DNA from 4 places in the Peribacillus sp. FSL E2-0159 genome. Region 1 is predicted to be linked to each of the others. Evidence: riboswitches for the same ligand, from Rfam matches in the RefSeq annotation. Region 1 holds a riboswitch; each other region holds the start of a gene.
What was found. Region 1 has a riboswitch for thiamine pyrophosphate ahead of NYE63_RS21025 (ABC transporter substrate-binding protein). Riboswitches for the same ligand answer to the same signal wherever they lie in the genome.
Positions count from the first base shown of each region.

Region 2: another riboswitch for thiamine pyrophosphate. It lies ahead of tenA (thiaminase II); the one in region 1 lies ahead of NYE63_RS21025 (ABC transporter substrate-binding protein).
Region 3: another riboswitch for thiamine pyrophosphate. It lies ahead of tenA (thiaminase II); the one in region 1 lies ahead of NYE63_RS21025 (ABC transporter substrate-binding protein).
Region 4: another riboswitch for thiamine pyrophosphate. It lies ahead of thiC (phosphomethylpyrimidine synthase ThiC); the one in region 1 lies ahead of NYE63_RS21025 (ABC transporter substrate-binding protein).

Region 1 is NZ_CP152053.1:4,306,402-4,308,602, reverse strand. Features, by position in the region: gene NYE63_RS21030 (protein-glutamine gamma-glutamyltransferase) at 1-510, opposite strand, end outside; TPP riboswitch at 812-921, shown strand; gene NYE63_RS21025 (ABC transporter substrate-binding protein) at 1,056-2,060, shown strand; gene NYE63_RS21020 (thiamine-binding protein) at 2,072-2,201, shown strand, end outside.
Region 2 is NZ_CP152053.1:2,577,527-2,579,727, reverse strand. Features, by position in the region: gene NYE63_RS12670 (ECF transporter S component) at 1-55, opposite strand, end outside; gene tenA (thiaminase II) at 70-753, opposite strand; TPP riboswitch at 889-1,017, opposite strand; gene NYE63_RS12660 (SDR family NAD(P)-dependent oxidoreductase) at 1,153-1,899, opposite strand; gene NYE63_RS12655 (AMP-binding protein) at 1,952-2,201, opposite strand, start outside.
Region 3 is NZ_CP152053.1:1,486,960-1,489,160, reverse strand. Features, by position in the region: gene NYE63_RS07410 (N-acetyltransferase family protein) at 1-42, shown strand, start outside; gene NYE63_RS07405 (aspartyl-phosphate phosphatase Spo0E family protein) at 111-305, opposite strand; gene NYE63_RS07400 (Fur-regulated basic protein FbpA) at 560-748, opposite strand; SAM riboswitch class I at 925-1,029, opposite strand; TPP riboswitch at 1,188-1,292, shown strand; gene tenA (thiaminase II) at 1,383-2,072, shown strand; gene thiW (energy coupling factor transporter S component ThiW) at 2,088-2,201, shown strand, end outside.
Region 4 is NZ_CP152053.1:878,031-880,231, forward strand. Features, by position in the region: gene NYE63_RS04440 (HAD family hydrolase) at 32-820, shown strand; TPP riboswitch at 937-1,051, shown strand; gene thiC (phosphomethylpyrimidine synthase ThiC) at 1,187-2,201, shown strand, end outside.

The DNA of each region.
Region 1 (2,201 bases):
GCAATCACCTGGTAAATAATCCCTTCCTTGATGAATGATGAGAGCCATATTTTGTGGAGGGTGCCAGTCATATAAAACTAGGTTTGAAAAAAGGTCGTCGAAATTCCTCGGGCCGATTAAATCCAAAATGGCCTTTAAAAAAGTGACGACTATCGCTGTCCCGCATTCGAAAGCATAAAGCCTTCCATTTATGAAAATGTCAACGAGTGCAGCATGAGGGAGAATCCCTGGCTGAAGGGTAAAGGTGCCATCCTTTGAAAGGCGCCAATATTGTTTATTGCTTTCCGATTCCTCGAGTGTGGAAAACTCTGGTTCACTTTTATCCAACGCAATAGCTGCCGCAATGACTCGGTTCCTCAGTTGTATCTCGAAATTAAACTCTCCAAAATTCCGGTATTCAAGAACGTTAGAATCTTCCGCCAGCAATTGGACAATTTCAAGCGATTTAGCAGATGTTATTCCTGGCTGGATTTGACTGACATCTAACCATTTGTGATTAATCTTTATCATGATCATATCCACCTTTTACTTATGAAATTAAGGGTTTATAAAACCAGTAAACAAAAATGTCTACAGGTAATGCTCATTATATGAATGCCAGCAAGGAAATGACTATTTGGAACTTGTCTGCCACCGTTGCAGTCAAGAAAGATTGGAATGAAAAGCTGCAGAATTTTTTTCTTTCATTCCAAAAGATGTTTTGCTAGATATCCTAAAGTGCAAGGAATACCTTTCCAATTAGTGAGAAGAGCAAATTAGTATTCCTTTTTCCCCATGAATTGATATAATGAGAGAGAAAAGTTCATATGTGCGAGAAATGTAGGGGGGCCAGTACTGCTGGCTGAGATTGCATCCTTTAGATGCTGACTCTTTGAACCTGATCTGGATGATGCCAGCGGAGGGAACATATTATTACTGACTTTCTGTTTTATATGTTAACGTCCGAATTCATCTTCGGGCGTTTTTTGCTTTTTCATCCAGTATTTGAATAGACCCTGGAGCCCCATTATGGTTCCGTCATATGGATCTTATATGATGTGTAGGAGGATAATAACTTGAATAAATTCTTACCACTGTTAACTTCGTTGTTCCTTTTGGCTGGATGCGGTGCAGGCGGAACTAATGAAAAAGAAGAAGTATCTAAAAATGAAGGAAATGAAGAATTAAAAAAGGTATCGGTCGTGCTTGATTGGACACCGAATACAAACCATACAGGATTGTATGTAGCCAAGGAAAAAGGTTATTTTAAAGAACAAGGTCTTGATGTGGAAATTATCATGCCAGGTGAAGCTGGAGCTGATAAGCTTGTCGCTTCAGGGAAATCTGAATTTGGCGTGAGTTACCAGGAGGGCATTACGCAGGCCCGCGTGCAAGGCGTACCGATTGTTTCGGTAGCTGCCGTCATCCAGCATAATACCTCTGGATTCGCTTCCCCTGAAGCGAAGAACATTAAGACTCCGAAGGATTTTGAAGGGAAAACGTATGGTGGCTGGGGGTCTCCAGTTGAAAAGGCCATTATAGATTCACTCATGAAAAAAGAGAATGCGGATGTAAATAAAGTGGACATAGTCAATACAGGAGACACGGACTTTTTCACTTCGGTTAAAAGGGATATAGATTTTGCCTGGATTTATTATGGATGGACAGGCATTGAGGCTGAGCTGCGAAATGAAAAGCTTAATATGGTTTACTTAACCGAATACTCTGATAAGCTTGATTACTATACGCCTGTTTTGACAACAAATGAAAAGATGATAAAAGAGGATCCCGAGACGGTTAAAGCATTCGTTCATGCAGCATCGAAAGGGTACCAGTTTGCGATTAAGAATCCTGATGATGCAGCAGACATCTTAGTTAAGTCTGCACCGGATCTTGATGCAAAACTAGTGAAGAAAAGCCAGGAGTGGCTTGCAGCCAAGTATCAGGATGATGCTCCGCGATGGGGTGAACAAAAGCTTGAAATCTGGAAGAATTACAGTGATTGGATGACAGAAAATAAGCTTCTTGAAGGTGATTTCGATCCTGAAAAGGCATTTACCAATGAATTTTTACCAAAATAGGAGGAAATACAATGGCCAATTCATTAATTAGCATACAAATTATTCCTAAAGGGGAAAATGTCATCCCTATGGTGGATGAAGCAATCAAGATCATTGAAGAATCAGGTGTCAAGTATGAGGTTCACCCGCTTGAAACGACAA
Region 2 (2,201 bases), 1.7 Mb from region 1:
CTACCGCAATCACGATCGTGACTAATATATCCGTTAATTTCAATCCTTTTTTCATTGTTTCATTCTCCTTTATACTTCTAGTGTTTCCTTATGCACAGGCCATGTCTCTAAACGATAAGCCATTTCCCAAAATGAGTATTCATATTGGCTGCTAAGGATAAAATGCTCTTTCATTCTCTCCTTATCCTCTTCTGTTACTTTTTCAGCAATCTCATCAAGCCTCGCAATTTGTTCTTCCACCAAAGTGCGGAACCAATCTCCTCCGTAAGCCGCTATCCATTCTTGATAAATCGGCTCATCGGGTAAGCACCCTTGCAGCTTTTCACCTATTTCATAATAGAGCCAGTAACACGGCAAGATAACTGCAATAACATCTCCTAAATGTCCCGAATAAGCCGCACGATACATATGGGAAGTATAAGCATAAGCGGTCGGGGCAGGTTTGAAATTTCCCCTTTCTTCTTTTGTGATGCCTAATCTCTCAGAAAAATTCTCATGAAGCTTCAACTCCGCTTCATATGTTCCTTGTGCATGGCCGGCAAGCCTGCTTGTTGTATGTAAATCTGTAGCTTTGACTGCCCCTAAGGCTTGAACTCTAGCAAAATGAGATAAATAATAGGCATCTTGCATGACATAAAAACGAAAACACTCCAATGGCAATGTGCCATCTCCTATACCTGTAACAAACGGGTGATTAAAACTAGCTTCCCAAATGTGATCAACTTCCTGACGAAGTTCCTCTGAAAACTTCATGTCCATTACCTCCAAATTCTATTTTTCAATGAATGTTACGGAAAAAAACCTTTTATCACCCCTTTTTTTGCAAACAAAAAACCACTTTCTTAAACGTAAAGAAAGTGGTTGTACTTGAAATAATACAAAAACGTATTGTTCCAGACCCCACTTCCCTACGCTGGTATAAACCAGATCAGGTTCTAAGGGTCTTAAAGTCATACTTTAATCTCAGCTTCTGCGGCAAAATCAACTTTTACCTATAAAGCACCCCTAGTGGTACAAATTGTATATTAAATTTCATTTGCCTTTATATTAACACGATAAATCCAATTGTCAAACGTATTAGAAAAAGTTTTCGACCCAATGCTTTAGGATTACTAGCCTTTCAATCTTGCATTACCACCTTACCATGATCGCTTAAACCATTGTTAATCCACCATTTACGGAAAGAGTTTGCCCCGTAATATACCCTGCATCTTCCGAAACGAAATAGGCAACAGCACTGGCAATGTCCTCTGGTTGTGCTAGCCGGCGGAATGGAATCGCTTTTTCCAAGGCGCCTGCTATACCTTCATTATAAGAGCCTATTTCTTGAAATAGGGGCGTATCAGCAGGACCTGGCGCAATACAATTGATGTTGAGTTTGTGACGTGCCATTTCTCTTGCTATCGTTTTTGTGAAGGCAATCACCCCTCCCTTAGCAGCCGAATAAACTGCCTCTCCACTTGATCCGACTCTAGCTGCATCGGATGCAATATTTACTACCTTTCCGTAACCGTTTTCAATCATTAGAGGTAAAATTTCCTTGCAAGTATGGATCTGCCCAAGTAAATTAATATCGATAATCCTTTTCCAAGTGCTGGGATCACTTTTTAAAAAAGGTTCCACCTTATCCCACCCTGCATTATTAACCAATATATCTATTCTATGATAAAGCTTCACTGATTCTTCAACGGCTTTTTTAACACTTTCTAATTTCGTTACATCACAATGGACCGCTCTGGCTTCAAAGCCCGACTTTTCGATTAAAGAAACCGTTTCCTCTGCATTTTTAAGATTAATATCAGCCACGATGATGTTAAAATTACGAGAAGCCAATTTTTTTGCAATCTCTCTGCCGATTCCACTTCCGGCACCTGTGATAAATGCCATTCTTTTATTCATCATATTCCCCTCCACTTTCACCATTTAGTCAATATGGATTTATATAAACTGCTTAAATATTGTCGATTACCTTTTCATTTATCATTTCCCGGAGCCGGAATTTCTGAATTTTCCCGCTAGCCGTTCGAGGAAAGTCATCCATTATCTCAAGAAATTCAGGCCAATATTGTTTGGCCAAACCCTTTTCCGAGAGAAATTCCTGCATGGAATCCATCGTTATCGGGCTCTTCCCCGTTTTCATGCTGATACATGCACATGCTTTTTCCTGAAGACGAGAATCTGGAACCGCAATAACCTGAGCG
Region 3 (2,201 bases), 2.8 Mb from region 1:
GAGAGGGATTTGATCATTCTTGGTAAACGTGTCGATATTTAATATAATTCTTTAGAGCTATTGCCTTGAGCAGTAGCTTTTTCAGATTAATCGAGGTCGAATTGGCATATTTAAAAATACCTATATGATTTCTTGAGGGGAAAATATTCAGAATCTCTTTTACTTGTTAACGCATTTAATAGCGTATCCAATTCTTGACTGGCTTGAACAGTTAGCAGACTTGATAGGCCGTAAATTGCTGCCAATTTGATCATTTCTTGTCTCTTCTCTTCTACTTTTTCTATAGTTACCTTACGGCAAGGCATTATATAGTCACCTCCCATTTATTCAATTTTTTTACACTTTTATCATAATGAAACTACTAGTTAAAATCAACTATTTTTCAGAAATTAAATGTGTTATTTTAAAGGATAAATGTGACAAAACACCTATTTTATTCTTTGATTATGTATATTTTGTGTCATTTTCTATTAAACGCAAAAAAGCACCCACTAGTGTAGACTGCGAATGCTTACATCATATCCCTTAACCAAGAACCCAAAATATAATCCATCGCTTACTATGTCATCCATTCAGAAGGTGACTCGTTATTAGGTCTATTTATAACAATCTTATATTCATCTTCAAGTACTTTTAATGGGGCATCATAAAGGTGCCTTTCATCAGAGGTTTTGTATACTCCATTGGCCAATAACTCTTCAATAAGCTTTGCCTTCCTCTGTTCAATCCTCTTAAATAATTCTGCCATGTAAATGGCTCCTTTCCTAGTCAGCCTAGAGCCTGCTTCTAGATAGCTAAACTTTATCAACTTGTTTGATTTTCACCAAATTATATATACCTTTTCTATTATGTCACTAAACGTTATTTCCCAAAAATAAAAGCCCCTTCTAATTCAAGAAGAGGCTGACAGTGTCCGTACGGCTCTTCTTATCTTCCAAGCATACGCTTGTTGGATTTAGCACAGTTCCCAAAACGGGTCCGCTGCCGAGGTTTCATTGGGCCAAGTCCCTCTACCTCTCTGGATAAGAATTCAATATATAAATGATGTAGAAATGATTTTATCCTAATAATCATCAAAAGTCAATTACCTGGTTCTCCCTTTTTCCCTGGACATAAAGTGATCGCTCTTTCAAATACGGGTTGCATTTTCTTGTCTTTCTGATATGATGTCAGTAATTACATACAATTCACACCACTAGGGGAGTCTTTTTTAAGACTGAGATGGAATTAGTTCCGGACCCTTTGAACCTGAACCGGCTCATACCGGCGGAGGGAAGTGGATGATATCGTCCATTTACAGACAATATCCATCTACCCCGTTCCGTATTCAGGAACGGGGTTTTTTTATTAACAAGGGGATCCATTCTAAAGGAGGATGAACAATGGAGAATACTAAATTAGAAACATTCAGTGATAGACTGCATGCACGGGCAAAAGAGATTTGGAAAAGGAACCATTCACATCCCTTTGTCCAGGCAATTGGAAATGGCACTCTTCCTGAAAAGAAATTTGCCTATTACCTGAAGCAGGACTATATCTATCTCATGGATTATTCCAAGCTCTTTGCTTTAGGTGTCATCAAAGCTCATAACATCGAAACCATGGCAAAGTTTGCGAGTATTTTAAATGAAACCCTTCAAGTGGAAATGGATATTCATCGGCATTATGCTTCCGAATTCGGGATCAGTTCCAAGGAGTTGGAAGATACAGAACCTACTCCAACCACTCTAGCCTATACAGGTTACATGCTAAATGCAGCTCAGCATGGGACTTTAGCAGACTTGATCGCCTGTCTCCTTCCCTGCGCTTGGGATTATTATGAAATCGGTTTGCTATTAAAAGAACAAAATGGAGCAGCATTGGAAAACAATCGCTATGCAGATTGGATAAGGTCCTATTCATCTCCTGAATTCGGGGAAGCGCACAAGTGGCTAATCGCTTTGTTGGAAGAATTGACGGAAGGGATGCCAGAAAAAGAACTTCTTAGATTAGAAAAGCACTTTTTGGTTACTTCCCGATATGAATATTTATTCTGGGATATGGTTCAAAATGAGCAGGATTGGCCGCTTTAGGTCGTTGACATGATGATGAATCCAATCAAGAAACTGACGTTGACTGCAATGATCACGGCTATAACGACTCTGACCAGTTCATTTATTTTCATCCCTGCAGGATTTGCAAAGGTCTTTCCTATTCAGCAT
Region 4 (2,201 bases), 2.4 Mb from region 1:
ATTCAATAATAGGGAAAGAGGGGTGGACATTTTGCTTAAGGCAGTTTTTTTTGATTTAGATGATACATTACTATGGGATCAGAAAAGTGTAAAAGAGGCTTTTGTGGCCACATGCGAAGTGGCCAAGGAGAAATATGATCTGAATGTCGACGAGTTTGAAGAAGCGGTGCGAAAGGAAGCGCGTGAGCTTTATTCTTCTTACGATACATATGCATTCACTCAAATGATCGGAATCAACCCATTTGAGGGACTATGGGGGAATTTTCAGGATGATCATGATGAATTCCGGAAGATGGCCGGGATTGCACCGGCTTATCGGAAGGAAGCGTGGACGAGAGGCTTAAAGGCATTAGGGATCGATGACCCGGAATTTGGGCTTGAACTGGCAGAACGTTTTCCGGCCGAGAGACGCAAAAAGCCATTTATCTATGAAGAATCATTCCGTGTTCTGGATGAATTAAAAGGGAAGTACAAATTGCTATTGCTTACGAACGGATCTCCTGAACTGCAAAATACCAAACTTGAAATTACGCCTGAACTGGTTCCTTATTTTGACCAAATCGTGATTTCAGGTGCATTTGGACGAGGTAAACCAGATGCCTCCATTTTTGAGCATGCTTTGGAAATCATGGAGCTTGATAAGGATGAAGTATTGATGGTCGGCGATAATTTAATGACTGATATCCTTGGAGCATCACGGGTAGGCATAAAGTCGGTCTGGATAAATCGCCATGATAAGGAACGAAATGAAGTGCTTCCAACCTATGAAATCAAGCATTTAGAGGAGCTTTTCCCTATCCTTGAGAGCCTGGGGAACTAATTGGCGGTACTCCTCAAAATACCAAATTTTAGAGAGTTGTTAAGGAAATATTAGGTCTTTCAAAGTATTTACAGAATGAAAAGGGTGATATATAGTTACCCTGTAATTAATTAAATTATTCAGACTAGGGGTGTCCAATAAAAGTTGGGCTGAGAGAGAAGCGCTTAAGCTTCTTAACCCTCAGGACCTGATCTGGTTCATACCAGCGTGGGGAAGTTAGAATCTACTAAACAATGACATTTCAATTGGTCATTTTTGTAGTCAAACTAACGTTAGCCGGGTCTTAAATATGAGATCCGGCTTTTTCGTGCGAAATGGATTGGATTTTGTCCTTTTTAAATGAACTTAAAAAGGAGAAATGAAATCATGATGAGTAATTCAGTAAATGACATGAACGTTTCAATTATGTCCAGTTTTGCCGGGAGTAAAAAAGTGTATGTTGAGGGATCCAGACCTGATATTAAAGTACCTATGCGTGAAATTAAGCTAAGTCCGACTACAGGTGCATTCGGTGAAGAGGATAACCCGCCTTTACGAGTATATGACACAAGCGGCTTTTATACGGATTCAGAATATCCCATTGATATTCATAAAGGTCTTGCCCCGATTAGACGCAGTTGGGTTCTGGAACGGGAAGATGTTGAAGAGTATGAAGGCCGTGAAATAAAGCCCGAAGATAACGGGTATAAAAAAGTGGAAGCACAATCCAACGCAGAAGTTTTTCCGGGATTGAAAAGAAAACCATTGCGTGCAGTTAAAGGGCAAAACGTAACCCAGCTCCATTATGCCCGTAAAGGAATCATTACTCCGGAAATGGAGTTCATTTCGATCAGGGAAAATGTGGCCCCTGAGTTTGTAAGAGAAGAGGTAGCTAGCGGGCGTGCGATCATTCCGGCAAATATTAACCATCCTGAAAGTGAGCCCATGATCATCGGACGTAATTTTCACGTGAAAATAAATGCGAATATTGGAAATTCCGCTGTTAGTTCATCGATCGAAGCTGAAGTGGAGAAAATGACTTGGGCTACACGATGGGGTGCAGACAATATAATGGATCTTTCCACCGGAAAGAATATTCACACGACCCGGGAATGGATTATCAGGAATTCACCTGTTCCGGTTGGGACGGTTCCGATATATCAAGCATTGGAAAAAGTGAATGGAGTAGCGGAAGATTTAAATTGGGAAGTTTTCCGGGATACATTAATCGAGCAGGCTGAGCAAGGTGTCGATTACTTCACCATACACGCTGGTGTGCTTTTGCGATACATCCCCATGACAGCAAAGCGAGTTACGGGAATTGTTTCCCGAGGGGGCTCCATCATGGCACAATGGTGCTTGGCCCACCACCAAGAAAGTTTTCTCTATACTCACTTTGAAG